DNA from 3 places in the Actinoplanes sp. GCM10030250 genome. Region 1 is predicted to be linked to each of the others. Evidence: predicted binding sites of a transcription regulator. Region 1 holds the regulator's gene; each other region holds the start of a gene.
What was found. Region 1 encodes HrcA, which represses chaperone genes, less so after heat shock. Its sites were predicted from a motif close to GGTTNGCACNCTCNNNNNGAGNGTGCNAACC; they were not measured.
Positions count from the first base shown of each region.

Region 2: groES (co-chaperone GroES) is a predicted target of HrcA. The motif match lies at 2,831-2,861, and genes of this name have one in related genera.
Region 3: groL (chaperonin GroEL) is a predicted target of HrcA. The motif match lies at 2,365-2,395, and genes of this name have one in related genera.

Region 1 is NZ_JBHTDO010000022.1:44,629-55,237, reverse strand. It holds gene ACFQV6_RS25890 (glycoside hydrolase family 3 protein) at 1-67, shown strand, start outside; gene ACFQV6_RS25885 (16S rRNA (uracil(1498)-N(3))-methyltransferase) at 114-848, opposite strand; gene dnaJ (molecular chaperone DnaJ) at 1,341-2,477, opposite strand; gene hrcA (heat-inducible transcriptional repressor HrcA) at 2,512-3,531, opposite strand; gene hemW (radical SAM family heme chaperone HemW) at 3,640-4,839, opposite strand; gene ACFQV6_RS25865 (enoyl-CoA hydratase-related protein) at 4,866-5,636, shown strand; gene ACFQV6_RS25860 (hypothetical protein) at 5,912-6,778, shown strand; gene ACFQV6_RS25855 (PAS domain S-box protein) at 6,901-8,538, shown strand; gene ACFQV6_RS25850 (GlsB/YeaQ/YmgE family stress response membrane protein) at 8,768-9,049, opposite strand; gene lepA (translation elongation factor 4) at 9,160-10,609, opposite strand, start outside.
Region 2 is NZ_JBHTDO010000059.1:16,545-27,153, reverse strand. It holds gene ACFQV6_RS42270 (sugar ABC transporter substrate-binding protein) at 1-704, opposite strand, end outside; gene ybaK (Cys-tRNA(Pro) deacylase) at 1,047-1,529, opposite strand; gene ACFQV6_RS42260 (methyltransferase domain-containing protein) at 1,582-2,769, opposite strand; gene groES (co-chaperone GroES) at 2,985-3,299, shown strand; gene groL (chaperonin GroEL) at 3,372-5,021, shown strand; gene ACFQV6_RS42245 (ABC transporter ATP-binding protein) at 5,078-6,865, opposite strand; gene ACFQV6_RS42240 (ABC transporter transmembrane domain-containing protein) at 6,862-8,532, opposite strand; gene ACFQV6_RS42235 (hypothetical protein) at 8,683-8,937, opposite strand; gene tsaD (tRNA (adenosine(37)-N6)-threonylcarbamoyltransferase complex transferase subunit TsaD) at 8,947-9,999, opposite strand; gene rimI (ribosomal protein S18-alanine N-acetyltransferase) at 9,992-10,435, opposite strand; gene tsaB (tRNA (adenosine(37)-N6)-threonylcarbamoyltransferase complex dimerization subunit type 1 TsaB) at 10,539-10,609, opposite strand, start outside.
Region 3 is NZ_JBHTDO010000064.1:16,194-26,802, reverse strand. It holds gene thrC (threonine synthase) at 1-1,027, shown strand, start outside; gene ACFQV6_RS43035 (hypothetical protein) at 1,248-1,700, opposite strand; gene ACFQV6_RS43030 (GNAT family N-acetyltransferase) at 1,700-2,203, opposite strand; gene groL (chaperonin GroEL) at 2,587-4,209, shown strand; gene ACFQV6_RS43020 (Ig-like domain-containing protein) at 4,349-9,343, opposite strand; gene ACFQV6_RS43015 (glycerol-3-phosphate dehydrogenase/oxidase) at 9,466-10,609, shown strand, end outside.

The sequences.
Region 1 (10,609 bases):
CTACACGGTGACCGCCGCCCACGCCCTCGACGACTCCCGCCTCACCGCCGACCTAACCCTCGGCTGACGAACACCCCGCTCAGGGCGTGGTCATCGATCACGCCCTGAGCACGTCACCAGCGGCCCAGGCGGGTCGCCAGGACAGCGAGACCGGCCACACCCGCAGTGGAGGTACGCAGAACCGCGCTGCCCAGCCGCACCGGCACTGCGCCGGCCTCCCGGAAGACCTCCAGCTCAGCGTCACTGATGCCACCCTCCGGCCCGACAACCAGAGCGATCTCCCCGGAATCCGGCAGAGACGCCGCGGCGAGCCGCTCGGTCGCCTCCTCATGCAGCACGAACGCGGCCGCCGCACCGGCCAGCCGCGCCGCCACCTGTTTCGTCGAGCAGTCCGGTTCCCCGGCGACCACCGGCAGCCAGGACCGCCGGGCCTGCTTGGCAGCCTCCCGCGCGGTCGCCGCCCACTTGTCCCGGGCCTTCACGCCGCGATCACCGCGCCACTGCGCCACCGAACGGGACGCCGCCCACGGCACGATCTCGTCCACGCCGACCTCGGTCATCGCCTGAACGGCCAGCTCGCCCCGGTCACCCTTCGCGATGCCCTGCACCACAACCAGCCGCGGATCGGCGGCAGGCTCCTCGGCGATGCTCAGCACCATCAGGTCGACGCTCCCCCGCCCGACCGCGGTCACCTCCGCCCGCGCCGTGCCACCCCGGCCATCGGCGAGGATCAACGCCTCTCCGGTACGCAGCCGCTGCACCGTGGCCGCGTGATGCCCTTCCGGCCCGTCCAGCGTGTACGACGACCCGGTAGGCAAGCTCTCAACCAAAAACAGCGGCGCAGACACCCCGCAACGCTACCCACCCAGCCACCTCAGCTGGCCACCAGAGGGCCTCTCCAAACCCAAAGACCCCACTCAAGGCCAGCCGACCGACCCAGCTGGCCACCAGAGGGCCTCTCCGAGCCAAAAGACCCCACTCAAGGCCAGCCGACCGACCCAGCTGGCCACCAGAGGGCCTTTCCAAGCCCAAAGACCCCGCTCAGGGCCAGCCGCGGTGGGGCGGCTCGGTTGAGGGGGCACGCGAAAGGGGGTTTGGGGTGAGCGGGACCGCTTACGCAGGTCGCCGGGTGGGGGTGAGTGGTTTGGACGCGCCAGCGGCCAGCTCGCCGCCGCGCGGTCCTCGGCGGGAGCAGCGATCTGCACCCACCACCCGGCTACGACACCCTGCTTTTGATCTTGAGACGACGAAGACGGAAGCCGGTGCAAGAACGGCAGCAGGGACGGGGCGGCGACGCGGATGGAGCGCGGCCGAAAGGGACGCCCGCTGCTGGGGCGCGGTTAGTGGCCGTTGAAAGCGTCTCGCATGCGGCTGAAGAACCCACCTTGCTTGCTCAGTTCGGCCACATCCTCGCCGCGGGTTTTGGCGAAGTCGCGCAGCATGCGTTCCTGGTCGACGGTGAGTTTGGTCGGTGTCTTGACGTCGAGGTGCACAAAAAGGTCTCCACGCCCCTGACCACGCAGATGGGGCACGCCCTTGGTGCGGATCCGCAGCGTGCTCGCCGGCTGCGTGCCCGCTTTGACCTCGATGTTCTCTTCGCCGTCGAGCGTTTTGATGGTCATGCGGGTGCCGAGGGCCGCCGCCGTCATCGGGAGGGTGACCCGGCAGTGGAGATCGTCGCCCTTGCGGGAGTAGACGTCGTGCGGGCGTTCGTGGATTTCGACGTAGAGGTCGCCCGCGGTGCCGCCGCCGGGGCCGACCTCGCCCTGCTGGGCCAGGCGGATGCGCATGCCGTCCTCGACGCCCGCCGGGATCTTCACGGTGAGTGAGCGTCGGGTGCGGATGCGGCCGTCGCCGGCGCAGGTGGGGCAGGGGGTGGGGATGACGGTGCCATGGCCCTGGCAGTTCTGGCAGGGGCGCGAGGAGACGACCTGGCCGAGGAAGGTGCGCTGGACCGACTGGACCTCGCCGCGGCCGGCGCAGACCTCGCAGGTGGCCAGATGAGTGCCGGGGGCGGTGCCGGCGCCTGAGCACTGGGTGCAGAGGACCGCGGTGTCGACGGTGATCGGCGCCTCGACGCCGAACGCGGTTTCCACCAGGTCGAGTTCGAGGCGCAGGATGGCGTCGGCGCCGGGGCGGGTGCGCGGGCGGGGGCCTCGCGAGCCGCCGCCGGCAGCGGTGCCGAAGAACGCGTCCATGATGTCTTGGAAGCCGACGAACGGGCCGGCGCCGCCGGGGCCGCCAGGCGCGCCGCCGCCGGGCGCTAGGGGGTCACCGCCCAGGTCGACGATCTGCCGCTTCTGGTCGTCGGAGAGGACCTCGTACGCCGCGTTGATCTCTTTGAACTTCTCGTGCGCCTCGGGGTCCGGATTGATGTCCGGGTGGTACTGCCGAGCCAGTTTGCGGTAGGCGCGCTTGATCTCGTCGTCGGTGGCTTCCCGGCTCACGCCGAGAATTCCGTAGTAGTCCTTGGCCACGGGGTTTGGAGTCCTCAATGTCTGCGCGAATCCGTCAATTCTGTGCCAACAGGTCGCCAACGTACCGCGCGACTGCACGAACGGTAGCGATGGTGCCCGGGTAGTCCATGCGGGTGGGGCCGAGCACGCCGAGCCCACCAACGATCGTCGCACCCGGTCCGTAACCGCTGCTGACCACGGACACCGGCAGGTTGTCGATCTGGTTCTCGTCGCCGATCCGGACCCGGGTGGTGCTGGGTTCCAGGTCGCCGATGAGTTTGAGCAGGATGACCTCTTCCTCGAGGGCTTCGAGGACGGGGCGCAGCGTGCCCTGGAAGTCCAGCACACCGCCGCGTGTCAAGTTGGCCGTACCGGCGAGTGCCAGCCGTTCCTCGCTGCGCTCGACAAGTGTCTCCAGCAGCACGGAGGCGAGGCAGGCCATGTCGCCGCGGCGCTCGGGCGCGGACTCCTCGACCAGTTTCTGCACCAGCAGCGGCGTGTCGGCGAGCTTCTGACCTGCGAGTTTCTCGTTGCACTTGCGGCGCAGCTCCCACACGTCGCCGGGCTCGACGGGCGCCGGCATCTCCACCAGGCGCTGCTCGACCCGGCCGGTGTCGGTGATCATCACGAGCGTCAGCCGGGTCGTGGAGATCGGCACGAGTTCCAGATGGCGAACAGAAGAGCGGGACAACGACGGGTATTGGACGACGGCGACCTGGCGGGTCAGCTGTGCCAGAAGCCGGACAGTGCGGTGCACCACATCGTCGAGGTCGACCACGCCGACCATGAAGCGCTCGATCGCGCGGCGCTCGGCCGGGCTGAGCGGCTTGATCCTGGTCAGGCGGTCGACGAAGAGGCGGTAGCCGGCGTCGGTGGGCACCCGCCCCGCACTGGTGTGCGGCTGCCGGATGTAGCCCTCCTCCTCGAGCACCGCCATGTCGTTGCGGACGGTGGCCGAGGAGACGCCGAGCTGGTGACGCTCGACGAGGGCTTTGCTGCCGACCGGCTCACGGGTCTCGACGTAGTCCTCGACGATGGCCCGGAGCACTTCGAGCTTGCGGTCATCCAGACTCATGTGACGACCCCTCCCTCTGCTCTTACCGGGCTGGCACTCCCGCGGACAGAGTGCCAGTCTACGTCGCCGTTCGCGGCAGCGCGATGATCGAAAGTACGGATCTGCTCGTCACAGCACGTCACGGATGACCGCGTCGGCCAGCAGACGGCCGCGCAGGGTCAGCACGAGCCGCTCGTCGTCGTAGGCGCCGGGGTCGAGCAGCCCGTCCGCCAGCGCCCGCGCGGCACCGGTCGCGTCCACCCGGTCCAGCGGAATTCCCTTCCGCAGGCGCACCCGGAGCATCACGTCCTCCATGTGCCGATCCTCGCTTGTCAGCAGCTCTCGGGCGTGTCCGGGAGATTCATTCAAGGCAAGGCGTTTCGCGTACGCCGACGGATGCTTGACGTTCCACCAGCGCACCCCGCCCACGTGGCTGTGCGCGCCCGGACCCAGACCCCACCAGTCGGCACCCGTCCAATACAGCTCGTTGTGCCGGCACTCCCCACCGGGTCTCGCCCAGTTGGAAACCTCGTACCAGCTCATTCCCGCCCCAGTCAGGGCCTGGTCAGCGGCCAGATAACGATCGGCGGCCACGTCGTCGGAGGGGTAGGGCAGCTCGCCACGGCGCATCCGGGCGGCCATCCGCGTCCCGTCCTCGACGATCAGCGCGTAGGCACTGACGTGGTCCACCCCGGCCTCGATCACCTTGTCGAGTGACCTGGCGAAATCGTCGGCGGTCTCACCGGGGGTGCCGTAGATGAGGTCGAGGTTGACGTGCTCGAAGCCGGCCTCGCGGGCCTCGACGGCGGCCTGTGGCGCTCGTCCCGCCGTGTGTTTGCGGTCGAGGAAGCGCAGCACGTTCTCCGAGGCGGATTGCATGCCCAGCGAGATCCGGGTGTAGCCGGCGGCTCTCAGCTTCGTCAGGTAGGAGATGTCCACTGATTCCGGATTCGCCTCGGTGGTCACCTCCGCGCCTGGCGCCAGCCCCCACGTGCGATCGATGCCGTCGAGGATTTTCGCCAGGTCGCCGGCGTCGAGGAGGGTCGGAGTGCCCCCACCGACGAAGACGGTATCCACCTTTTCCGGATTGATGACTTTTGCCGCGAGGGCCAACTCCGCGAGAACGGCGTCCGCGTACTCCTCACGGCTTGCCCCACCGCCAAGCTCACCGGGCGTGTAGGTGTTGAAATCGCAGTACCCGCATCGGCTGGCACAGAACGGAACGTGGACATAGACCGCGAAACCATTCCTGCCCACGTGTCGGGTGGCTTCGTCGGGGAGCGAACCGTCGGAGGGGACGGGTTCGCCGTCGGGGAGTGCGCCGGCCATCGGTCAAGCGTAGTTAAGGTCTCGGCATGGATCTGGTCCGTACCGTCACCGCCGCCGGGGTGACCACCATGACGCTGGACAGCCCTGCGAACCGCAACGCGCTCTCCACCGCCCTCCTGCGGCAATTTCTCGAAGCCCTCGCTGCCGCGAGCGCCGACCCCGCCTCGCGGGTGATCGTTCTCTCACACGCCGGGCCGGTGTTCTGCTCCGGCGTCGACCTCAAGGAGACCGCTTCCGCCCGTCCCGGTGACAAACTTCCCGCCGAGATGCTCGCCGACGTACTGGCTGTGCTCTGGGAATTCCCCAAGCCGGTCGTTGCCCGCATCGGCGGTCCCGCGCGGGCAGGCGGTCTCGGCCTGATCGGCGCCGCCGACATCGCGGTCTGCACCCGGGCGGCGACGTTCGCGTTCACCGAGGTCCGGCTCGGCGTGATCCCCGCGGTGATCAGTTCGACGGTGCTGCCCAGGCTGGCGCCGCGTGCGGCGTCCGAGCTCTATCTGACCGGCGACGTCTTCGACGGGACGCGGGCGGCCGACATCGGCCTGGTCACGGCCGCGGTCGAGGACGAGGACCTGGATGCGACGGTGGAGGGCTTCTGCGCGTCGCTCACCCGCGGTGGCCCGCTGGCGCTTGCCGGGACAAAACAACTTCTTCGGCGTACGCGGAACGAGTCCATCCGTACCGAACTCGCGGAACTCGCCCAGCGGTCGGCGGGGTACTTCAAATCGGCGGAGGGGCGCGAAGGGGTGGCCGCCGCCAGGGAGAAGCGGGACCCGTCCTGGATTCCGTCCGCTTGATCGACTCCTGCCGTCGGGCTTGATCGACTTCCGCTGGCACGCTTGATCGTCTTCCGCTGGCACGCTTGATCGTCATCCGCTGGCACGCTTGATCGTCATCCGCTGGCACGCTTGATCGTCTTCCGCTGGCACGCTTGATCGATGGTGGGTGCGGTGCTTGATCGACTCTGTTGGGTGGCCGGACCCAGTCACGCCTGAGCGCGAGCGCTCGTTGATTAGGCTTGGCGTCCGGCGACCGGGCCGGCGGCTGGTTCCGCGATTCGTCGGCAGAGGAGGTGTGGGTGCGAGCGAAGCCGCTTGTGGGTGTGATCACCCTGCTCGCCCTCGTCGGTGTGATCGGCGTGGTCGTGCTGGTGAACAACCTGGCGGGCAACCTCAAACTGCCCCGTCTCGGGCCCGAGTGCACGGTCAGCGCCGACGGCGAGGTGACCCTCGACGCGGTGCAGATGGCCAACGCGGCGACGATCACCGCGGTGGGCGTCCGGCGCGGCATGCCCGAGCAGGCCGTGGTCGTCGCGCTGGCCACCGCCTTCCAGGAGTCCAAGCTGGAGAACCTCGACGACGGCGACCGTGACTCGGTCGGCCTCTTCCAGCAGCGTCCCAGCCAGGGCTGGGGCACGTTCGAGGAGATCAAGGACCCGAGGTACGCGGCGGGCAAGTTCTACGCGTCCCTGAAGAAGGTCAAGGGCTGGCAGAAGATGCGGGTCACCGACGCGGCTCAGAAGGTGCAGCGTTCCGCCTATCCGGAGGCGTACGAGAAGTGGGCCGACGAGTCCCGGGTCCTAGCCGCCGCGCTGACCGGCCGGGCCACCGGCGCGGTGGAGTGCACGGTCCGCGGCACACCGCAGCTGCGTGGTGCCGAGGCGGCCGCGGCCCTGCTGGAGAGCTTGAAACTGGACTGGGGGAAGAAGCTGCCGAGCGCCGCCGCGGCGGCTCGGGCGGCCGGCCTCACCGTTGACGTGACGAACGCGAACAACGGCTGGCGCTATGCGCACTGGCTGGTTTCGCACGCCTCGGCCACCGGTCTCGAACGGGTACGTTTCGGCGGCCTGGAGTGGCACGCGCCGGAGGGAAAGTGGCAGCCGGTTACGGACGGCAGCGGCGCGAATACGGTCCAGGTGGCGGCGGAGGTCTTCAGTTAGCGTGCGGCGGAATTATCGGTGACCAATGGTGAGGTTCCGGAGCGCGCTGAGCAGGTTGCGCTGCGTATATATCGACATGGACACTGCGCGGGAGCCCTGGTACTAAGTAGGGCGTGCTGCTGATGGCGATCGAATGGATCCTGCTGGGCGCGGGAAGTGTCATCGCCATCCTGTTCAGCGTCCACCGGCACCGCCCCCTCCGCAAGGCACCCTGGTTCCTGCTCGCCGGTTCGGTCGCCGCGATCGCCACCGGTGACGTGTTCTACGGCCTGGGCCGGATGGGCGTGGCGGACGCCTGCTACCTGACCATGTTCGGTCTGGTGGTGCTGAGCCTGCTCCAGTTCACCCGGGGCGGCGCACTGCTCGTCGACCGGGCGCGGCTGATCGACCTGTGCGCTGTCGCCTGCTCGACCCTGCTCGTGATCTGGGTCTTCGTGATCGGCACGGCCGGCCAGCTGGGCGAGGTCAACGCCGCCGACGTGATCGGCGGGCTGCTGCTGATCGGCGCCGCGGGCCGCCTGGTCGCCGCGGCGCCCCGCAACATCTCCGCGTTGCTGCTGCTCACCGGCGCCGTCGGGGTGCTGGCCGGCGACATCGCGTACCCACTGATGAGGAACGAGCTCACCGAGTCGGCGTACGCGGTGCTCTACGTCGCCTGGGGCCTGTCCGCCCTGCACCCCTCGATGGCCCGGCTCACCGAGCCGCGCACCCCGGCCGAGCCGAGCCCGTGGAAGTTCCGCTGGAACGTGCTGCTGGCCGCCTCGGCTGTCACTCCGCCGGTGGTGCTGCTGGTCGAGGCGATCAACGGCGGGGTCGAGGTCCGCGACGGCATGCTCATCGCCGTCACCACCGCGATGACCATGCTGCTCACCATCACCCGGCTCGCCGACGCGATCCATCTGCACAGCCAGGCGCTGACCCGCGAGCGCGGCCTGCGTACAGCGAACACCGCCCTCGTCGCGGCCGCCGACCCGCCCGCGGTCGAGGCGGCGGTCCACGCGGCAGTCGCCCGGCTGCTGCCGCCGAACACGGTTCGCCGTGTGTTCCTCGCCACTGACGACGGCCAGCTCGAGCGGGAGAAGCTTCCGGTGACCCCGGCCGGCTCGGAATCGCGCAGCTGGTGGGCATCCGCCGGCGACCCGGACGACCGCACCCTGATCTGCCCGCTCCGGCTGGACCCCCTCGCCGTCGCCCGCCCGAGCGGCGGTGCACTGATCCTCACCGGTCGCCGGGACGCGCTCGTCAGCTGCCGCGGCTCCCTCGAGGTGCTGGCCGGCGAGGCCGCCCTCGCCCTGGACCGGATCACCCTGGTCGAGGCGATCGGCCGCCGGGACAGCGACAACTACCTGCGTACGGTCATCCCGAACAGCGCTCAGGCCATGGCGGTCATCGACTCGGACCAGCGCATCCGCTACGCCAGCCCGGCGCTGCGGCGCCTGCTGGGCACCGACGAGCTGCCACCGCTGGCGGCACTCGACGACTGGGTCCATCCGGACGACCGGAATCGGGTACGGCGTGCGCTGACGGACCTGGGCGACGGGACCGTGCACTGCGCTCTGCAGCGCCCGGACCAGACTCAGGTGCTCGTCGAGATCACGTACCGGGATCTGCGCGAGGACCGCCTGGTTCAGGGTCTCGTGGTGACCATGCGGGACGTCACCAGCCGGCGGGATCCGTTCGAGATGGCGCCGCAGGAGTTCCTGGGCGAGCAGCCGGGCCAGATCAACCGCCGGAGCGCTCAGCACAAGTTCCGCTACTGAGCTCCAGCTCTTCCCCTACTCCCGCTCCAGGCGCTCGTTGCCGGGTGCTGGTTGCTGGGCGCTCGTTGCTGGGCGCTCGTTCCCGCCTGACCAATCCCGGTGCCTTTTCTTTTGTGCTTCACAGCTCCCCGGAAACGGCGAACGCCGGACCCTGGTGCGGGTCCGGCGTTTGCCGTTTGGGTGGGTACCGGCGTCGTTGCCGATTCCCGGGTGTTACCTGTGCTTCCGATTACCGGGTCAGGCGGCGACGGCTACCGACACCGGCGACCAGGGCCACACCGATCGCGGCGAGCACGACCTGGAAGATGAACTCGATCCAGTCGAAACCGGCCGTGTCAGCGACACCGGCCGCCCGGGCGATCACGGTGCCCAGCAGCGCGGCGACAACACCGACGACCATGGTCAGCCAGATCGGGATGTTCTGCCGGCCGGGTACCACGAGGCGACCGAGAGCGCCGATGACCAGACCGACGATCAGGGCGACGATGATTCCGGTGAGAGTGAATTCCATGAGGTCCTCCTCGGGGGGTGGAGCAAGTGGTTGCGTCCGTCGAGCCCCTGTGTTCCCGACCCTTCGGAACCTCAAACCGCCCTATTTTTTTATTGGTACCGCTCCCAGGCCTACTTCTTGCCGGAACCCTTCGCGTCGCCCGCCTCTGACGTGGACAGAGCAGCGATGAAGGCCTCCTGCGGCACCTCCACACGGCCGACCATCTTCATCCGCTTCTTGCCTTCCTTCTGCTTCTCCAGCAGCTTCCGCTTCCGGCTGATGTCACCGCCGTAGCACTTCGCGAGCACGTCCTTGCGGATGGCGCGAATCGTCTCCCGGGCGATGATCCGGCTGCCGATGGCCGCCTGGATGGGCACCTCGAACTGCTGCCGCGGGATGAGTTTCTGCAGCTTGGCGGCGATCGACGTGCCGTACGTGTACGCCTTGTCCTTGTGCACGATGGCACTGAACGCGTCCACCGGCTCACCGTGCAGCAGGATGTCGACCTTCACGAGGTCGGCCGCCTGCTCTCCGGACGGCTCGTAGTCGAGTGAGGCGTACCCCTTGGTCTTGCTCTTCAGTTGGTCGAAGAAGTCGAAGATGATCTCCGCGAGCGGCAGCGTGTAGCGAAGTTCCACCCGTTCGGCGGACAGGTACTCCATGCCGAGCAGGCTGCCCCGGCGGCTCTGGCACAGCTCCATGACGGCGCCCACGTAGTCGTTCGGCACCAGGACGGTGGCCCGGACCACCGGCTCGTGAATCTCCGCGATCTTCCCGTTGGGAAACTCGCTCGGGTTGGTGACCACGGCCTCGTTCGCGTCCTCGGTGAGGACGCGGTAGACCACGTTCGGCGCGGTCGAGATCAGGTCCAAGCCGAACTCGCGCTCCAGCCGCTCGCCGATGATCTCCAGGTGCAACAGGCCCAGGTAGCCGACGCGGAACCCGAAGCCGAGCGCCGCGGACGTCTCCGGTTCATAGGTGAGGGCGGCATCGTTCAGCTTCAACTTGTCCAGGGCGTCCCGCAGGGCCGGGTAGTCCGAGCCGTCGATCGGATAGAGGCCCGAGTAGACCATCGGCTTCGGGTCCTTGTAACCGCCGAGCGCCTCCTTGGCCGGCCTGTTGTTGCCGGTCACGGTGTCACCGACACGGGACTGGCGTACGTCCTTCACACCGGTGATCAGGTAGCCCACCTCGCCGACGCCGAGCGCGCCGGCCTTCTCCATCTCCGGCGAGACGACACCGATCTCCAGCAGCTCGTGCACGGCGCCGGTGGACATCATCTTGATCCGGTCGCGCGCCTCGATCCGGCCGTCGATGACCCGGACATAGGTGACCACGCCGCGATACACGTCGTACACCGAGTCGAAGATCATCGCGCGGGCCGGGGCAGCCTCGTCGCCGACGGGCGCGACGAACTCCCGGACGATCTCGTCGAGCAGGTGCCCCACACCGACACCGGTCTTGCCGGAGACCCGCAGCACGTCGGACGGCTCGCAGCCGATCAGCTTGGCGAGTTCCTCGCCGTACTTCTCCGGCTGCGCGGCCGGCAGGTCGATCTTGTTGAGCACCGGGATGATGCGC
Region 2 (10,609 bases), on a different contig from region 1:
ATGTTCTTGTTCGTGGTGAGCTGCTGCTCGAAGATGGTGCCCGCCTGGGTGTTGTCCCAGTCCGGCACGTTCTCGTCCGGGCCCTTGACGAACTCGTTCGAGTCGAACTTCGGCTTGAGGACCGAGTCGTAGCCCTCCTTGAACAGGGTGGCGTTGTTGTCGGTCGGCGAGCCGTTCAGGTACGCCACGACCGGCTTGGTGACCTTCTTCTCGGCGAGGCAGTCGATGAGGCCCTGGCCCTGGAGCTTGCCGACCTCGACGTTGTCGAACGACACGTAGTAGTCCGCGCCGCCGTTGAGGGTCAGGCGGTCGTAGTCGATGGTGGCGATACCGGTCTGCTTCGCCTTGTCCAGCACGGCCTTGCCGGTGCCGGAGTCCAGGTTGACGATCATCAGCACCTTGACACCGCTGGCGATCATGCCGTCCGCGAGCGTCTGGAACTGGGCCTTGTCGCCCTGCGCGTTCTGGATGTCGGCCTCGACACCGGCGGCCTTGAAGGCGTCGGTGAGGTACTTGAGGTCGGCGGTCGCCCAGCGAGCGGAGCTCTTGGTGTCGGGCAGGATCACGCCGACCTTGCCGGCGGACGAGCCGGTGCCGCTTCCGCTACCGGTGTCGCTATCGCTGTCGCTGTTGTCGCCACAAGCGGCCATGCTTCCGGCAGCCAGCAGGCCGACCGCAGCAAGAGCGAACAGTCCCTTACGCATTCCTTATGTCCTTTCGGGGGGTAAATCCGGGGCCTTGGTTCGGATTTGTCAGGGTTGGTGCGCTGCCTGGGAGTGGTACTCCCCTGGGACGGCGTTTCATCAGGAACCGGTTTGTTGTGCCCGGCAACGTATTCCCATGGTGGCTGAGAACACAAGCCGCAACGAAGGTCTATCTCGTAACGAGGGATAACAATCCGGCAACACGGCAGGTCCGAAGGCCCTGACCAGGAGCGGAGAAAGTTTCCCTGGGAGTCGCACCATGTAACGCTAAGTAATATCAGCGCCTCAGGTGACCAGAAGCGCTAAGGACAGACCTTTCCATTCGGCCATCGGGCCGACGGTTCAGCCGCGGATCGGAGCCACGCTCGCTCCGGTCAGCCGGATCAGATCCGCCGGAGCGAGAGCGACCTGCAGTCCCCGGCGGCCCGCGGACACATACATCAGGTCGAGGATGGGCGCGGTGTCGTCGATCAGGGTCGGCAGCCGCTTGCGCTGACCCAACGGGCTGATCCCGCCACGCACGTAACCGCTGCTGCGCTCGGCGGCGGCCCGGTCGGCCAGCACCGCACGCTTGCCGCCGGCGGCAGAGGCAAGCGCTTTCAGATCAAGATCACCAGTGACCGGTACGACGCCGACCACCAGCCGCCCGTCCACCTCCGCGATCAGGGTCTTGAAGAGCCGCTCCGGCTCGACCGCCAGCGCCCGCGCCACCAGTGCGCCGTAGTTCGGCGCGTCCGCCGCCACGTCATACGGATGCAGGGTGTGTGCCACCCGCTCCGCGGACAGCAGGACAGTGGCCGGCGTACCTGCCGCTTTCTTGGCCATGCGGGCACGCTACTCCGGTACGAAACCCAGAAGCGCGCCCGATTACGACCTGTTACGCCACTGTTGTCAGGAGCGCCACCGGTGCCCCCGCCATCCGGGTCAGCACCAGGCCCGCCTCGTTCGGCCCGGACAGCTTGAGATCCTTGCGCAGCTGGTCCGGGACCAGTGCCGAGCCGCGTTTGCGGATCTCCAGCCGGCCGACGCCACGGTCACGCAGCAGGGCCCGCAGCCGCTTCAGCGAGAACGGGAGCACGTCGGTGACACCCAGCCGCCGGGCGTACGGCGTGTCGGCGGGATCGTCGGTGTAGACGTAGGCGATCGACGGGTCGGCCAGCCGCCCGCCGATGGCCTCCGCGAACTCGGCGACCAGGTGCGAGCGGACCACCGCCGGATCCGGGTCGTAGATCCACGCACCGACCGGGCCGACGGGCGCGAGGTCCGTACCCGTGCCGACCAACTCCGCCCGGCCCTTGGCACCGAGCAGGGTCGCCCGGCGCGGCACCGCGGCCAGCGGCCCGCACCAGAACGCCGCCTCGACCAGGTCGCCACCGACGCTGACCCACTCGCCCTCGGCGCCCGGCGGCAGCAGGCCGTGGTCGATGCCCGGAGCGAGCTTCAGGACCGTCCGCGGCACCCGGACGGCGAGGCCGGTCACGAAGTCCCAGGGCGGCGAGTACGCCTTCGGGTCGAACACCCGCCCCCGCCCCGCCTGCCGTCGTGCCGGGTCGGCGAACACCGCGTCGTAACGCTCCACCTCGACGGTGGTGGCGTCGGCGCACACCACGGTGATCCGGTCGGCGAGCCCGGCGGCCTCCGCGTTCGCCGCTGCGAGCGCCGCGGTGCCCGGGTCGGCGTCCACCGCGTACACCTCGATGCCCTGACGTGCCGCCGCCAGCGCGTCGGAGCCCAGCCCGCAACCCAGATCGGCGAGAGTCCGCACGCCCGCGGCCGCGAGGCGCGCCGCCCGCCGGTCCGCAACGACCGCACGCGTCGCCTGCTCCAGACCGGCCCGGGTGAAGAACATCCGGGAGGCGTCCGGGCCGAACTTCATCGCCGCGCGCCCGCGCAAACTAGCCTGGGTCAGAGCGGCCGCGGCGAGCTCCGCGCCGACGCCCCGGGCCCGCATGGCCGAGGCGGCGGCGAGCGGCTCACGCTCGCTCATCCCGGCCGCTGCTGCCAGGGCTTCCGCCCCTTCCGGTGTCCGTAACTTCAAGAGCAACTCAGGTGTCACACCAGGCATTCTCCCTGGCGTGACAGGTTGGCACTCTGGTTGACGGAGTGCTAGTTCCGGCATAGTCTCCGGTTAGCACTCTCAACATGAGGGTGCCAGCCGCCCGGCCCGTCCGCGGCGGTTAGGCACCAGGCGGACCGGCACCCGCGACGACGGCCCCGCCCGGTGGCATGAGGCATCAGACCGGCCTGGTTCATGGCCGGCAAACCTGTACCCAGGAGGGTATGCCCGTGACTACCGCGACCAAGGTTGCGATCAAGCCGCTCGAGGACCGCATCGTGGTCCAGGCGAACGAGGCTGAGACCACGACGGCGTCGGGCATCGTGATCCCCGACACCGCGAAGGAGAAGCCGCAGGAGGGCACTGTCCTCGCTGTCGGCCCCGGCCGGATCGACGACAAGGGCAACCGCGTCCCGCTCGACGTCAATGTCGGCGACGTGGTCCTCTACTCGAAGTACGGCGGCACCGAGGTCAAGTACGCCGGCGAGGAGTACCTGGTGCTCTCCGCCCGCGACGTCCTCGCGGTCATCGAGAAGTAAGACCTAACTGATTGCGCCTGCGCCCTGTTCCGATGACTCGGGGCAGGGCGCCGGTGCGTGAAGGGACCATAGATGGCGAAGATTCTCAGCTTTTCGGACGACGCCCGGCACCTGCTGGAGCACGGCGTCAACACGCTCGCCGACACGGTCAAGGTCACCCTCGGGCCGCGCGGTCGCAACGTCGTCCTGGACAAGAAGTTCGGTGCGCCCACGATCACCAACGACGGTGTCACCATCGCCAAGGAGATCGAGCTCACCGACCCGTACGAGAACCTTGGTGCTCAGCTCGTCAAAGAGGTGGCGACCAAGACCAACGACGTCGCCGGTGACGGGACCACCACGGCCACCGTGCTCGCGCAGGCGCTGGTCCGCGAGGGCCTGCGCAACGTGACGGCGGGCGCCAACCCGATCGGCCTCAAGCGGGGCATGGACCTGGCCGCCGAGGCCATCTCCAAGGCCCTTCTGGCCAAGGCCGTCGAGGTCGACGACCACAAGGCGATCGCCAACGTGGCCACCATCTCGGCGCAGGACGCCACCATCGGCGAGCTGATCGCCGAGGCGATGGACCGGGTCGGCCGCGACGGTGTCATCACCGTCGAGGAGGGCTCGGCGCTGCACACCGAGCTCGAGGTCACCGAGGGTCTGCAGTTCGACAAGGGCTTCATCTCGCCGAACTTCGTGACCGACGCCGAGTCGCAGGAAGCGGTGCTCGAGGACGCGCACATCCTCATCACCACGCAGAAGATCTCCAGCATCGAGGAGCTGCTCCCGCTGCTGGAGAAGGTCCTGCAGACCAGCAAGCCGCTGCTGATCATCGCGGAGGACGTCGAGGGCCAGGCCCTGTCCACCCTGGTGGTCAACTCGCTGCGGAAGACCATCAAGGTCGCCGCGGTGAAGGCGCCCGGCTTCGGTGACCGCCGCAAGGCGATCCTCCAGGACCTGGCGATCGCGACCGGTGGCGAGCTGATCGCCCCCGAGCTCGGTTACAAGCTCGACCAGGTCGGCCTCGAGTCGCTGGGCAGCGCCCGGCGGATCGTCGTCGACAAGGAGAACACCACCATCGTCGACGGTGGCGGCAAGTCGGCGGAGGTCTCCGACCGGGTCGCGCAGATCCGCAAGGAGATCGAGGCGTCGGACTCCGACTGGGACCGCGAGAAGCTCTCGGAGCGGCTGGCCAAGCTCTCCGGCGGCATCGCGGTGATCAAGGTCGGTGCCGCGACCGAGGTCGAGATGAAGGAGCGCAAGCACCGCATCGAGGACGCCATCGCGGCGACCAAGGCAGCGGTCGAGGAGGGCACCGTCCCCGGCGGCGGCGCCGCTCTGGCGCAGGTCGCCAAGGAGCTCGACGGCGGTCTCGGCCTGACCGGCGAAGAGGCCATCGGCGTCTCGATCGTCCGCAAGTCGCTGGTGGAGCCGCTGCGCTGGATCGCGCAGAACGCCGGCCACGATGGTTACGTCGTGGTGGGCCGGGTGAACGAGCTGGGCTGGGGCCACGGCCTCAACGCCGCCACCGACGAGTATGTCGACCTGGCCGCGGCCGGCATCATCGACCCGGTGAAGGTGACCCGCAACGCGGTCTCCAACGCCGTCTCGATCGCCGGTCTGCTGCTCACGACGGAGAGCCTCGTCGTGGAGAAGCCCGCCGAGGCGGCACCGGCCGCCGGTGGTGGGCACGGGCACAGCCACGGTGGCCACGGCCACCAGCACGGCCCGGGTTTCTGATCCGCGGGCGGTACTGACATCGAAGGGCGCGCCGTTGCGGCGCGCCCTTCATGCTCTCAGTAGGCCATCGGGGCGGGGGCGCGCTCCCCGCCGCCGGCGGTCTCGGCACCGCCCTGCCAGGACCGCCACAGCGCCGCGTACGGCCCACCCGCCGCCACCAGCTCGTCGTGCGGCCCCAGCTCCACGATCCGGCCGTTCTCCACCACCGCCACCCGGTCGGCGTCGTGTGCCGAAAAGAGCCGGTGCGCGATCGCCACCACCGTCCGCCCGTGCACCACCGCGGCCAGCGACCGTTCCAGATCACGGGCCGCCCGCGGGTCCAGCAGTGCGGTGGCCTCGTCCAGCACCAGCGTGTGCGGGTCGGCCAGGATCAGCCGGGCGAGCGCGACCTGCTGCGCCTGCGCCGGGGCGAGCGGGAGACCACCCGCACCGACCAGGGTCTCCAGCCCTCCCGGGAGCTCGTTCGCCCACTCCAGCGCGTTGACGGCCGCCAGCGCCGCCCGTACCTCCGCTTCCGCCGCGCCGGGACGCACCATCGCGACGTTGTCACGCAGCGTGCCCACGAAGATGTGGTGTTCCTGGGTGACCAGCGCGACCTGGGCGCGCAGCCGGTCCGGCGGCAGCGCCGCCAGCGGCACGCCACCCACCGTGACGCTGCCCCCGGTGGGCTGATGCACCCCGGCGAGCAACCGGCCCAGCGTCGACTTGCCGGCGCCGGAGACACCCACGATCGCGAGCCGCTCGCCCGGCTCCAGGACCAGGTCGACGCCGTGCAGCACCTCCCGATCGGCGTGGTAGGCGAACCGCACCCCTCGCACCTCGATCCGGCTACCGGCCGGTTCCGGCGCGGCGGCCGGCCGGGGCGCCGCCACCGCCGCGACACCGAGCAACCGGGCCAGCGACGCCGCTCCCACCTCGAGCTCGTCGAGCCAGCCGGAGAGCCGGTCGAGCGGATCGACAAGCTGCTGAACGTAGATCACCGCCGCGGTCAGCTGGCCGAGCGTCACCACGTCGTGGAGGTAGAGCCAACCGCCGTAGAGGAGGGTGACCGCGACCGGCAGCACGTAGCTGATCTCGATCATCGGCCACCAGACGGTACGCAGGCGCAGCGTGTACCGCTCGGCCAGCCAGGACCTTCGCAGGTCGGTGTCGGTACGGTCGACCCGCTGCCGCTGCCGTCCCAGCGCCTCAACGGTCCGAGCACCCTCCACCGTCTCGGTCAGTCCCTCGGTCACCTCCGAGTACGCCGCGTTCTGCCGCAGATACCCGCTCGGCGCCCGCCGCAGATACCATCGGGTGCCCACCACCATGAACGGCATCCCGATCAGCAGCGGCAGCGTGAACAGCGGGCTGACCAGCAGCAGCGCCACCACCACCAGGGCCAGCGTGATCATGGCGATCATCGTCTCCGGCACCGCGAACCGCACACACTTCGACAGCGCGTCCACATCCCGGGTGGTACGGGTCAGCAGGTCACCGGTACCAGCCGCCTCCACAGTGGCCAGTGGCAGATCCAGCACCCGGCAGAGGAACTCCTCACGCAGCCGGGCCAGCACCCGCTCACCCAGCCGGGCCGAGGCCAGGTACGCGAAGCGGATCAGGATGCCCTGCACCAGCACGAACCCGGCGATACCGAAGGCCAGCCGGTCCAGTGTGGCCACCGGCGCGCCGGCCCGGATCGCCTCGACCAGCTCGCCGAGCAGCCGCGGTCCGGCCAGGGCGGCCAGGGCCGCTGCCACGTGCAGGCTCACTGTCGCGCGGAACAGGGCCGGGTAACGGCGGATCAGAGTACGTGCGTACCGGCGTGCCTGGCGGGCGTCCGCCACTGGGAGAGGGCGGGTCACGGCTCGTCCTCGCGGCGGACGAGCCGGGCGTACCCGGGGTGGGAGCGGATCAGCTCCTGGTGCGTCCCGGCGCCGGACATCCGGCCGGACTCGATGTAGCAGACGTGGTCGGCGCGGCTCAGCACCAGCGGGCTGGAGGTGCAGATCACCGTGGTGCGGCCGGTGCGGGCCGCGCGTACGCCGTCGGCGATCCGGGCCTCGGTGTGCGCGTCGACAGCGTTCGTCGGCTCGACGAGGATCAGCACCTCGGGGTCGGCGACCAGCGCGCGGGCCAGGCGGAGCCGCTGCTGCTGGCCGCCGGAGAAGGTGCGGCCGCGCTCGGCGACCACGCTCTTCACACCCTCCGGCAGGTCCTCGACGATGTCGGTCGCCGCGGCCGCTGCCAGGGCGGTGGCCAGGGTGCCCCGGTCGTACGGGTCCAGATCGGCCCGCAACCTGCCGGCGAAGAGCCGGGCGTCGTTCTCGGCCACCAGGATCATGTCCCGCACGGCCGGCAGGGCCAGGTCGGCCAGGGGTACGCCGGCGAGGGTGCCGCCCTCCGCGTACCGGCCGAGACGGTCGGCGATCCCGGTCGCGTCCGACGGCACCGTCGCCACTATCGCGGTCAGCCGACCCGCCGGGATGACCACACCGGACTCCGGATCGGCGAGCTCACCCGCGGGCGGCGGCACCGGGACGGGTGGGTCCGGCAGGTCGCTGCGCACCCCCAGCATCCCCACCACCCGGCGCGCCGAGACATGCCCGCGGGTGAGCTTGTCGATCGCGTCGGTGAGCTGCCGCAACGGCGCCACCAGGAACGCCGCGTAGGCGTAGAACGACACGAACTGCCCGAGCGTGATCTTCCCCGCCGCCGCGAACCGGGCACCCAGCCAGGTGACCAGCACCAGCAGCACCCCGGGGAGCAGCACCTGCGCCGCCTCCAGCAGCGCCTCCACCCGGGCCGTGTAGACACCGGCCGCCCGCAGACCCTGCGACTCGCACCGGTACCGCGCCGCCATCAGCGACTCGCCGCCGACGCCTCGCAGCACCCGCAATCCGGCGACCAGGTCGGCGGCCCGCCCGGTCAGCCGCCCCTGTCTTTCCCGGTAGGCCTGCTGTCGCCGGTGCAGCGGCCGGATCAGGGTGCCCGCGACGAGCATCAGCAGCGGTACACCCAGCACCACGATCAGCCCGAGCGGAACCGACGCGCGGAGCAGCAGGAAGGTGACCGTGACGACGGCGAGCAGGGCACCGACACCGCGGGACACGATGTCGACGGCCGCGCCGATGTGGGTGATGTCCGAGGTGCCGATCGCGACGACCTCGCCGGCGTCGAGACGGCGGGGCAATGTGGATCCGAGGCGGTTCGCGTGGCGTACCACCACCTGCACCGTGCGGAACGACGCGCTCAGCCAGTTCACCACCGCGAAACGGTGCCGGGTGATCCCGGCCACCGCCTGCACCGCACCGGCGCCGAGCAGGACCAGCACCCAGCCCACCAGGGCCCGCCCGTCCCGTGCCGCGGCCGCGTCGACGGCCAGGCCGACCACCGCGGGCGCCAGCGACTGGCATCCCATCCAGAGGATCGCGAGCAGGGCCGCGGCCGTCACCGTCACGCGCGAACGCCGGACCAGCCAGCTCAGGTAACGCACCGCGGAGCGGGCCTCGGGCAGGCCCGGGTCCGGCACGGGCAAGAACCGTTTCTCAACCGGGCAACCGGCCCGACGGCGCCGGTCTGCCGACCTGCGCGGGGCGCTGCCGGCCCGGCCACGTCGAAAAGGGTTCAGTCTTCGCATCAGGCCCCGACGGTAAAGCCGGAATGCCCTGCGTGCGACCGCTCAGCGATCGACGGGAGTGAAATCCCAGACGTGCGGAGTACGTGCTACCAGGTTCTCCGGCGGCGTCGGCATGCTCTCTGGGGTGTTTCGCCATTTGGTGATGACGACGATGCGTTGATCGGTGGACGAATAGACGTCACTCGACACATGTTGTGGCAGTACCTCCAAGCCAGGCACCGCCGTGTCGCAGACCCAGGCCAGCAGCTCGTTGAAGCCGCCGCGCGAGGCCCGCACCTCCCACATCCGAGCGATCATGATGGCTTCCTACCCCGGCACGCTGACCGCGGTCAAACTCATCGCGGAATCGGCGGGCAGATCGAGACGACTCGGGGCGACGCCGGCAGCGACGAGATGCGAGCCGAGTGCCGCGACCATCGCGCCGTTGTCCGTGCACAACTGAGGCCGGGGTACGCGTACCGAAATGCCGTGTTTCGCCGCCCGCTGCTCGGCGAGCACCCGCAGCCGCGAGTTCGCCGCCACGCCACCGCCGATCACCAGGGTCCGCACGCCGGTGCTGCGGCACGCGTCGATCGCCTTCGCGGTGAGCACGTCGCAGACGGCCTCCTGGAAGCTCGCCGACACGTCCGCGACCGGCACCGGTTCCCCGGCGCGTTCACGAGCCTCGACCCAGCGCGCCACCGCCGTCTTCAGGCCGGAGAAGGAGAAGTCGAACCGGTGCGCCGCCTGGTCCTTGGCGGCCGTCAGTCCACGAGGGAACGTGATCGAGGCGGCGTCGCCGTCCCGCGCTGTCCGGTCGATGATCGGCCCGCCCGGGAAGCCCAGCCCGAGCAGCCGGGCCACCTTGTCGAACGCCTCCCCCGCGGCGTCGTCGATCGTCGCGCCGAGCGGGGTCACACCCGCGGTCAGGTCGTCCACGAGCAGCAGCGAGGAGTGCCCGCCGGAGACCAGCATCGCGATCGCGGGCTCGGGGAGCGGACCGTGCTCCAGGGTGTCCACGGCCACGTGCGCGGCGAGGTGGTTGACGCCGTAGATCGGTTTCTCGGCGGCCAGCGCGTACCCCTTGGCGGCCGCGACACCGACGAGCAGCGCACCGGCCAGGCCGGGGCCGCTGGTGACCGCGATCGCGTCGACGTCGGCCAGGGTCACGCCGGCCTCGTCGAGCGCCCGCTGCATGGTCGGGACCAGCGCCTCCAGGTGAGCGCGGCTGGCCACCTCGGGCACCACGCCGCCGAACCGGGCATGCTGGTCCACACTGGACGCCAGCGCGTCGGCGAGCAGAGTGTGACCGCGGACGATGCCGACACCGGTCTCGTCGCAGGAGGTCTCGATCCCGAGGACCAGGGGCTCGTCAGGCATCGCGCATCATCACCAGGGCATCCGTGTTGCTGGGTTGGTAGTAACCGCGCCGGATTCCGACCGGCTCGAAGTCGTAGGTCGCGTAAAGCTTCTGCGCGGCGGCGTTGTCGACGGCGACCTCGAGCAGCGTCTTGCGCACCCCGCGCCGTGCCGCCTCGGCCAGCAGCGCCTCGAGCAGCAGCCGCCCGATCCCGCGGCGCTGCGCGTCCCGCCGGACCGCGATGTTCTGCACCCACGACTCCTGCTCGTCCACCACGGACATGCCGGCGTAGCCGAGCACCGGCCCGCCCGGCTCGTCGGTCGCGACCAGGTAGAAGTGGCGCTGGGCGAGCTCGTTCCAGAACATCGCGCCGGACCATCTCTCCACACCGAAGAGGTCCTCCTCGAGCGGCATCACCTCGTCGATGTGCCACCAGCGGAACTTCTCGACCACCATCAGCTCAGCACCGACTCACGCCGGGCCGCCGTCAGCACCGACTTTCGCCCGGCCCGCTCGACCGCCATCAGCACCGGCTTTCGCCCGGCCCGCTCGGCCGCCATCACGTCAGCACCGGCTTTCGCCCGGCGGGCTCGACCGCGTCGGGCCGGCGCAGGTAGAGCGGGGTCAATG
Region 3 (10,609 bases), on a different contig from region 1:
CGACCCCGGTCTGACACCGCTGGTGAGTGCGCCGGCGCTGGCCGCGGCAGTGGGCCTGCGTGCGCCGCTGTGGGTGAAGGACGACTCGGCCAACCCGACCCACTCGTTCAAGGACCGGGTCGTGTCGGTGGCGCTCACCGCGGCCAAGGAGCTGGGCTTCAACAGGTTCTCCTGCGCCTCCACCGGTAACCTCGCCAACTCGGTCGCCGCGCACGCGGCCCGTGCGGGGGTGCCCAGCATCGTCTTCATCCCGGCCGATCTGGAGCAGGGCAAAATCATCACGACCGCGGTGTACGGCGGGGAGCTCGTCGCGATCGAAGGCTCCTACGACGACGTGAACCGGCTGTGCAGCGAGCTCGTGGAGACCGACGAGTTCGAGGACACCGCGTTCGTCAACGTGAACGTGCGGCCGTTCTACGCCGAGGGCTCCAAGACCCTGGGGTACGAGGTGGCCGAGCAGCTGGGGTGGCGTATCCCGGCGCAGGTGGTCATCCCGATGGCCTCGGGTGAGCTGCTCACCAAGGTGGACAAGGCGTTCTCCGAGCTGGTCGAGATCGGACTCGTCGAGGCGCCGGAGGGTGGCTGGGCGGTGTTCGGTGCCCAGTCGGAAGGCTGCAACCCGATCGCCACCGCGCTGCACGCCGACACCGACGTGATCGTTCCGGTGAAGCCGACCGGCATCGCGAAGTCGCTCAACATCGGCGACCCGGCCGCGGGGCCGTACGCGATCGAGGCGGTCAAGCGGACCGGCGGCTGGATGGACTACGCGAACGACGACGAGATCCGTGAGGGCATCCGGGTGCTCGCGGAGACCACCGGGATCTTCGCCGAGACGGCGGGCGGCACCACGATCGCCGTGCTGAAGAAGCTGGTCGCGAGCGGCAAGATCGATCCGGCCAAGGAGACCGTCGTCCTCAACACCGGTGAGGGTCTGAAGACGCTCGACGCGGTTGCCGGCCAGGTTGGACCGACTCACACGATCAAGCCGTCGTTGCGGGGCGCCCGTGAGGCCGGCCTGCTGGGATAGCTCTCTGTAACCGGTTCTCTGCCGGTTGTCGAGAAATACCTCCTCCGAGGACTTGCACTCCGATCTCCGGATCGGCAGGATGCTCTACGCGGGAGGACGCGACGCCGTACGAGGCCCCTCACCTGAGCTTGGCGACAATCTCCGAGGGACCCAACGACCCAGTGCTGACCCAATGGCTACGGCCGGAGGCACTGTGCGTCCGTCCTCCCGACCAAATTTTTCACCGGCGCCGCAGTGCGCGGTGCACCCATGGGCGCAGCGGCTCCTGCTCCGGATAGCCGCCGTCGAGCAGCCCGGCCCGCTTCTCGAAGAAGTTGCGCACGCCGAACGACCTGGTCAGCGAGATCGACCAGCCGCATGCGAGCCAGTAGGCCGGCCAGAACAGCGGGCCGAGAACCGCGTACTGGCTGGCATGCCGGCACTCGTGGGCCAGCAGGTTCGCCTGTTTGTCGGCCAGCAGCCACTCCGCGGACCGCTTGGTGATGATCACGGAGCCGACGGTGAAGCAGGAGGCCGGCGGAACGGGTAGCCGGTAGCCCTCGGCGATCAGCACCCCGTCGCGGCCCCGCCGGACCCGGGCGCCGGTCAGCATCGCCAGCAGCAGGCCCGCACCGGTCGTCCCGTTCGCCGCGGTGAGAACCGAGCGGGTCGCGTGCCAGCGTCGGCCGGCCATCAGATCCGCCTGCGCATCTGCAGCTCGGCGAGCGCCGGAACGGTCGGGTGCGGCAGCCGCACTCCGGTGTCGGTGAAGCCGAGCTTCTCGTACGCCCGGACGGCCCGATCGTTGCCCACGACAACCTCCAGCATCAGCTCGGTGCGCCCCGCCGCCGCCGACCAGTCGGCGACCGCGTCGATCAGCTGGGGCAGCACCTTCCCGCCCCGGTAGGCCGGGGTCAGGTAGACGGCGAAGACGACGGTGCAGTCGGGCTCGTCCGCGACGATGGTGCCGCCGGCGTGGCCGATCAGCGGGCCACCGGGGTCGGCGATGAACTGCGCCGTGTCCGGGCCGCTCGCGGAATGGGTGATCCGCTGCCGGTAGCTGTCGTGCGGGCGGGCGGCCGCCTGGGCCAGCGTCTCCAGGAAGGCGAGCGGACTGTCGGCGAGCATCTCCAGGCGCAGGGCGCGCATCCGTCCCGCGTCGGCGGTGGTGACCCGTCGAACCGTCCAGTTCTCCATGCCGTACTCCATACCGCCCGGTGTGACGTGCGGCAACCCGGTTGACGTAAACCGGTCCTGACCTGGGCCTCAAGATCTTTACAGGGAAAGCCCGGCCGGTCCGCTGGTTTCGCGGGAAGATGGGGTTTCTTGCACTCGCCACCGGGGAGTGCTAAACAAGTGATTGGCACTCGCGGCTAGTGAGTGCCAGCAGGTCGGGACGGTGGGGTTCCGGTCGTTGCGCTGCCATCGGCGCCACGGCACGAAACCGGTCGTCGCGGGCTATCCGGCTCGGCCTGAGGACGTCACATCGCCAGGTGGTGACGTCCACAGACGTTCCTCAACGTGCGGAGAGCGGGGCCGAAGAGGCCCGGCGCCGCGGATGTCCGGGAGGACAACGCCGTATGGCCAAGATCATCGCATTTGACGAGGAGGCTCGTCGGGGCCTCGAGCGGGGCATGAACCAGCTCGCCGACGCGGTCAAGGTGACCCTCGGCCCCAAGGGCCGCAACGTGGTTCTCGAGAAGAAGTGGGGCGCCCCCACGATCACCAACGATGGTGTATCCATCGCCAAGGAGATCGAGCTCGAGGACCCGTATGAGAAGATCGGCGCTGAGCTGGTCAAGGAGGTCGCCAAGAAGACCGACGACGTCGCCGGTGACGGTACGACGACGGCGACCGTCCTCGCTCAGGCGCTGGTCCGCGAGGGCCTGCGCAACGTCGCAGCCGGCGCCAACCCGATGGCCCTGAAGCGGGGCATCGAGGCTGCCGTGGCGAGCGTCTCCGAGGCTCTCTCGCAGCTCGCCAAGGACGTGGAGACCAAGGAGCAGATCGCCTCCACCGCGTCCATCTCCGCCGGTGACTCCACGGTCGGCGAGATCATCGCCGAGGCCATGGACAAGGTCGGCAAGGAAGGCGTCATCACCGTCGAGGAGAGCAACACCTTCGGCCTCGAGCTCGAGCTCACCGAGGGTATGCGCTTCGACAAGGGCTACATCTCGGCGTACTTCATGACTGACGCCGAGCGCATGGAGGCCGTCTTCGACGACCCCTACATCCTGATCGCGAACAGCAAGATCTCCGCGGTCAAGGACCTGCTCCCGGTCCTCGAGAAGGTCATGCAGTCGGGCAAGCCGCTGGTGATCATCGCCGAGGACGTCGAGGGCGAGGCCCTGGCCACCCTGGTCGTCAACAAGGTCCGTGGCACCTTCAAGTCCGTCGCCGTCAAGGCCCCGGGCTTCGGTGACCGCCGCAAGGCCATGCTGGAGGACATCGCCATCCTGACCGGTGGCGCTGTCATCAGCGAAGAGGTCGGCCTCAAGCTGGACGCCGCCGACCTGAGCCTGCTGGGCCAGGCCCGCAAGGTCGTCATCACCAAGGACGAGACCACCGTCGTCGACGGTGCCGGCAACGGCGAGCAGATCCAGGGCCGGGTCAACCAGATCCGCGCCGAGATCGAGCGCTCGGACTCCGACTACGACCGTGAGAAGCTGCAGGAGCGCCTGGCCAAGCTGGCCGGCGGCGTTGCGGTCATCAAGGTCGGCGCGGCCACCGAGGTCGAGCTCAAGGAGCGTAAGCACCGCATCGAGGACGCCGTTCGCAACGCGAAGGCGGCCGTCGAAGAGGGCATCGTCCCCGGTGGTGGCGTCGCGCTGGTGCAGGCCGGCAAGACCGCGTTCGACAAGCTGGACCTGGCGGGCGACGAGGCCACCGGTGCCAACATCGTCAAGGTCGCGCTCGACGCCCCGCTGCGTCAGATCGCCGTGAACGCCGGCCTCGAGGGTGGCGTCGTGGTGGAGAAGGTTCGCAACCTGGAGGCCGGCCACGGTCTCAACGCTGCGAACGGCGAGTATGTCGACCTCCTGGCCGCGGGCATCATCGACCCGGCCAAGGTCACCCGTTCGGCGCTGCAGAACGCCGCGTCGATCGCCGCGCTGTTCCTCACCACCGAGGCCGTCGTGGCCGACAAGCCCGAGAAGAACCCGGCTCCGGCCGGCGCCCCGGGCGGCGGTGACATGGACTTCTGAGTCCAGTCGTAAAAAGGGCGGGTCGCGCGAGCGGCCCGCCCTTTTGCATGCCCGGGCGGCGAGTCAGCACTGAGCGCCAGCCGCGAAGGTTCAGCTGGGCGTGAGGGCTGTGCCGGGGGCCGCGAGGCAGCGAGGCTGTCTAGTTCTGCGGAGGGTTTTCGCTGCTCGGGCCGGGGCGCCGGGGCAGGATGTCGCCGGCCCGGTGCAGGACGATCCCGGTGATCACGGCGGCGGCGCCGAGGCGGATCACGGCCCGCACGTCGGAGCCAGTCGTCGGAAGGTCCCGGGCGGGCCTGACGCGCACGGTGACGGTTCCGGTGGCGACGCCGCCCCGGCCGTCGCCGATCGTGTAGGTGAACGTGTCGGTCCCGCTCGCGAAGCCCGCCGCGGGTGTGTAGGTGATCGATCCCGCCTTCGCGGCCGCGGTGCCGTGCGCGGGACGGCTGACGTCCACGATCGCGAGGCGGTCGCTGTCCGGGTCGGTGTCGTTGCGCATCGGCCGGAACGTCACCCGGTCACCGGCGTCGACGCTCAGCGTGTCCGCGGCAGCTGTCGGCGCGCGGTTCGGCAGGCCCGGCGGCGGATTCACCGGCGGTGAGGCCGGCGGAGGCGGTGTGGTGGGCGGAACGGGTGTGCCCACCTCGACCACGATCGACGCCTGGGCCATGTTCCCGTAGGCGTCCATGACGGTGTAGATGAACGTGTCAGTCCCGCTGAATCCGGGGGCCGGCGTGTAGGTGACCGTTCCGTCAGCGTTGAGGACCACCGTGCCGTGTGACGGCGTGCCGACCGCGACGACGGTAACCGGTTTGCCGCTGAGATCGACGGCGGGCAGCGGGATGGCCACCTGCGCACCGGGCTTCGTGGCCGCCGCCTTGTCCGGCACCGCAGGCGGCTGTTCCGAAGGCGGAGGCGAGGGCGAAGGCGGAGGAGAAGGCGAAGGCGAAGGCGGAGGCACCGACGTGGGTGGGGACGACGGCAAGGAGGGGGACGAAGACGGCGAAGGCGGCAGAGACGGTGATGAAGACGGCGAGGGCGACGGGGACGAAGAGGGCGACGGGGGAGGTGTCACCACCACGCTGACCTGCCCCGACGCCGTGTTGCCGACGGCATCGCGTACGCCGTACCCGAAAGAATCCGTCCCGCTGAACCCAGCCGCCGGCGTATATCCCACCGTGCCATCCGCATTGATCACCGCGATCCCGTGCCCCGGTGTCCCCACCGAGACCACGGTCAGCGCATCCGACTCCGGATCACTGTCGTTGTCGAGCACCGGAACGAGCACCGACGTCACATAGGCGGTCGACGCCGAGTCCGGCACCACCATCGGTGGCCCGTTGATGCCGATCGTCACCATCCCCACATCGGTACGCCCGAGATCGTCACTCACCACGTAGGTGAACGTGTCCTGCCCGACGCTCCCCACGCCCGACCGATAGGTGAGCGTCCCGTCCGGGTTCAGCACCACGGCGCCCTTGCTCGCCGGGCCCGCCGAAGCCACCGAGAGCACCTGCCCGGTGTTCGGATCCCAGTCGTTGGCCAGCACGTTCACCTGCGTGATCACCTGCGGCTGAGCCACGAACCTGTCGTCGACGGCGACCGGCGCGGCATTGCGCACGGTGATGGTCAGGATGGCCGACGCGGCGAGCCGGGCCGGGTCCTCGATCGCGTAGACGATCGCATCAGTGCCGTAGAAGCCCGGCGCCGGCGTGTAGGTGAGGGTCTTGTCCAAGTTGCGGACGACCGTTCCGTGCCCCGCTGCCGTGGCTCCCACCAGCGTGAGCAGGTCACCGTTCGGGTCGTCGTCGTTGGCCAGCACGTCCACAGTGACCGGGGTGCCGGTGTCGGTGGCGACGGAGTCCGGCCGGGCAATCGGCGCCGAGTTCACCACGCCGATCGTCACGGTGGCGGTGGAGGACCCGTGCCCGTCACTCAGGGTGTAGTCGAACCGGTCGGCGCCCGTCCCGGCCGGTGTGTAAGTGATCTTGCGGCCGGGCCCGATGAGCACGGTGCCGTGTGCGGGAAGGGCCGTGACGGTGACGGTCACCGGTTCGCCGTTCGGATCGTCGTCGTCATTGGCCATGACGTCGATCGCGAGCGGCACGCCCGCCTGCACGGTGACCGCGTCCGGCCGGGCCACCGGCAGCCCGTTCGCCACGGTCACCGTGATCCGGCGGGTGTCGACGCCGCCGTGGCTGTCGTCGATCGTGAAGTCGAACTGGTCGATGCCGGAGAACCTCTGGTCAGGGGTGTAGCGGATGGAGCCGTCGGCGCGTACCACTGCGGTGCCGTGTGCCGGGTTGGTCGTGCCGCTGACCCGCAGCAGGGCGAGGTCGGCGGGGTTGGGATCGGTCGCGGAGGTCAGCACGTCGATGTCCTGGAACTGCCCGTGGCCGGTGCCGACCGCCTGATCCGCGGCGACCGGCGGGGCGTTGCGCACGGTCACCGTGACGGTCGCGGTCGCGCTCGCCAGGCCCAGATCGCGAATCGTGTACGAGAAGCTCACGGTCCCCGCGAACCCGGTGGGCGGCTGGTACCGGATCTTTCCGGTGTCGAGGGTGGCGGTGCCGACGCTCGGAGCGCCAATCGCGTAGATGCTCAGTACGTCGTTGAAGAGCAGGTTCGGGTCGGTGTCGTTGGCCAGGACATCGATCAGCACGTCGGTGTGGTGCGGCGTGGAATCCGCGTCGTCGGCCGCCGTCGGGGCGGAGTTGGCGACGTCCACGTAGACGTTGCCGACTGCCTGCCCCGCGTGGCTGTCCTCGACCGTGTAGGTGAAGTGCGCCCGGCCCGCGAAGCCCGGATCGGGTGTGTAGGTGAGTAGTGGCCCGAGCCGGATCACCGAACCGGCGCCGGCCTGCGGCTGGCCGGCACCGACGACCGTGAGGACGTCCCCGGTGTTCGGGTCGGTGTCGTTGGTGAGCACCGCGACCACCACCGATGTGGCGGGCGGCGTGTTGATCTCGTCGTCGTTCGCCACCGGCAGGGCATTCGCCGTGGTCACCGTGACCGTGGCGGTGCCGGTTCCGCCGTCGCCGTCGTCCACCTCGTAGGGGAAAGCGTCGGCGCCGGTCCAGCCCGGCACCGGGGTGTACGTGACGATGCCGAGCGCATCGACCACCGCCGTGCCGTGCGACGGCTGTGCGGTGATCGAGACGGTCAGGTCGCCGGGGGAGCCGTCGGGGTCCGTGTCGTTCGCGCGTACGTCCACGGTCACCGGGATGCCGTTCGTGGTGCCGGCGCTGTCGGCGGCGGGCTGTGGCGGCGAGTTGACCGCCAGCGTGGTGGAGTCCGAGTTGTTGGCGGTCACGGTGTCCTTGCCGGAACCGGCGGCGGTGAGCGTCGCCAGTGCGTCAGCGACTGCGCCCGCGCTCGCGTCCGCCGGGATCGACACGTTCGCGGTGTGCCCGGGGAGCAGGGGCCCGAGCAGGCAGGTGACCACCTGGCCGGACGCGGTGCAGGTGCCGGGCAGGGCGCCCGGGGTGATCCCGGTGGGCAGGGTCAGTTCGGCGCGGGCCGCGGGCTCCGGCTGCGGGCCGAGGTTGGTCACCGACGCGGTGTACGCGACACCGTGCGGCGCCGTGGCCCGCTGCACGTGAGCCGGGGTGACGGAGAGGCCGGCGGACAGGTCGGCGGCCGGCTGGAGCACGGGAGTCGCCGCCGTACCGCCCGCCGCGGCGACGCTCACGCTCGTGGTCCGGCCGGTGTAGCTGACGTTCACCAGGTTGTTGATCGCGTACCCGGCGGGCGCGTCCAGCCCGACCTTGACCCTCAGGGTGACGTAGGTGGTGCCGAGATACGGGATGCTGCCCAGCCGGAACACAGCCGCACCGCCGGCCACCTGTGCGCCGTCGGCGTCGGCCGCGTCGCTGGCCGGTACGCCCTGGACCGTGAGCGAGCCGGGAACATACGTGGTGTAGAGCGGGAACGCGTCGGAGAGCGTGACACCGTCGGCGATGTCGTTGCCGTCGTTGCGGACCGCGATCCGGTACTCGATCTCGTCGCCCGGCACCAGCGTGCCGCCGTCGAGGTCGGTGGCGGTCATCGTGGTCACGATCCTGGGTGCGTACAGGTCGATGGCGATCGTGACGACACCCGGGTAGTAGGTCTCGCCCGCCGTCGTCATGGTCAGCGTCGCGCTGGTCGCGGCGTTGCCGAGCACCCCGGACGCGTCGAACTTGTCGATGTCCACCCCGAACAGGTTGGAGTGGTTCGGGTTGCGCCCGCCGACGCTCACCCCGTCGTCGCTGACCGTGCTGTTGAACACGTTGTTCGCCGGGTTCGCCGGGTCGCTGAGCGACTGCCCGTTCAGGCGCAGCCCGTCGCCGGTCTTGCCCAGGTCACCCTCGTACGCGACGGCGCCGACCTCGGCACGCACCGTACCGGTGTGCGGCGTCTCGAAGCCGGTCACCGGGATGCTCACGCTGCCCGAGGCGATCGAGCCGAACCCGTCGTAGACCCGCAGGCTGCGCAGGGCCTCGGCGGGATTGCGGTACGCGACGACGAGGGTCCACCCGGCGTACCGGTCGGCGCCGCGGCCGGACTGGATGTTGGCCACCCCGTACACGCCGTCGCCGGCTCCGGCCACCAGCGGGGTCACGTCGGCGAAACCCTGGTAGGGGCCGTTGGCGGTGATCGTGTAGAGGCTCGAGGCGGTCACCTGGTTCCAGGTCGCGCCGGTAGGCGTACGAAAAAGGACCTTGTTCTTGTCGGACGGTGCCGGTGCCGCGCCGCCCAGCAGGCCCGCGACGGCGCTGCCCGCGCTCGGGTCGGCGCCCCAGTAGAGGCCGGCGAAGAGCACGGTGCTGCCGGCCGGCATGGCCACGGTCGCGGTGCTGTCGTTGAAGGTCGCCGGGTCGCCGTCCGTGTCGGTGTAGATCATCGGATAGCCGTTGTCGTTCAGGTCCTCGCCCACGGTGGAGCCGACACCGTTGCGCGCGGCGGCGCAGGCGGGCGTGAGGATGTTCACCGGGCAGGTCAGGTTCGCGTTGCCGCGCAGAAGGATCGAGCCGTTCGCGTTCACGTCGAACCGGGTGGTGAAGGGCGTCGTGATCGCCGCCTCGACCCGCCCCGGCAGAGTCGTCAGCATCACGGCCAGGACCAGCAACAGGAGCCCGGCGCTGCGTCCGCGCACGCACTCACGCTAGGTAGGATCGGCGGCCGCCGTGCGGGAATCGGAAACGGTTGATCGCGGTGGCCCCTTCCGGCCAGGATTCCCTCGCCGGGGTGAGCGGGCGAAGCGCTAACGTGGGACGGGTGCGTGAACCCTCCGTCTCCCGTTACTCGGCCGGTCGTCTCTCTCCGATCCGGCGGACCGCTGACCTGCACCGGCTGCGTGACGAGGAGTTCGACGTCCTGGTCATCGGCGGCGGGGTCACCGGCGCCGGCGCCGCGGTGGACGCCGCCTCCCGTGGTCTCAAGGTCGCCCTGGTCGAGGCGCGCGACTTCGCCGCCGGCACGTCCAGCCGGTCCAGCAAGCTGATCCACGGCGGCCTGCGCTACCTGGAGCAGCTCGAGTTGCACCTGGTGCACGAGGCGCTGACCGAGCGCGGCCTGCTCGCCACCCGGCTCGCGCCGCACCTGGTGCGCCCGGTGCCGATCCTGGTGCCGCTGCCCTCGGCCAACCTGGCGCAGCGTGCCTGGCAGCGCGCCTACTACGGCCTCGGTGTCGCGGCGTATGACGTCTTCGCCGGTGCCTTCGGTGCCGGCCGGGGCATGCCGCTGCACCGCCACCTGACCCGGGACGGTGCCCGCCGTCTCTTCCCGAGCCTGCGCGCCGACCGGGTGGCCGGCGCGATCCGCTACTTCGACGGTCAGGTCGACGACGCGCGCCTGGTGGTCAACCTCGCGCGGACGGCGGCGAGCCTCGGCACCGCCGTGGTCACCAGCGCTCGGGTCACCGGCTTCCTGCGCGAGGCCCGCCAGGTGGTCGGCGTGAAGGTCCGCGACCTGGAGTCGCCGGGCTCGCCGGAGTTCGAGGTGCGGGCGAAGACCGTCGTCGCCGCCACCGGCGTCTGGAGTGACGACATGTCGCAGATGCTGCGTGACGTGGGCGTCCGCCCCGGCTTCCGGGTCCGCGCCTCCAAGGGTGTGCACCTGGTGGTGCCGCGCTCGGCGATCACCGGCGAGGCCGGGCTGATCCTGCGGACGGCTACCTCGGTGCTCTTCGTCATTCCGTGGGGCGGTCACTGGATCATCGGCACCACCGACACCGACTGGCAGCTCGACCGGTCCCACCCGGCGGCTTCGGCCCGTGACATCCGATACCTGCTCGACCAGGTCAACGAGGTGCTGGACAGGCCGCTGACCACCGACGACATCGAGGGCGTCTACGCCGGGCTGCGCCCGCTGCTCTCCGGCGAGGCGGACTCGACCTCCAAGCTCTCCCGCGAGCACGCGG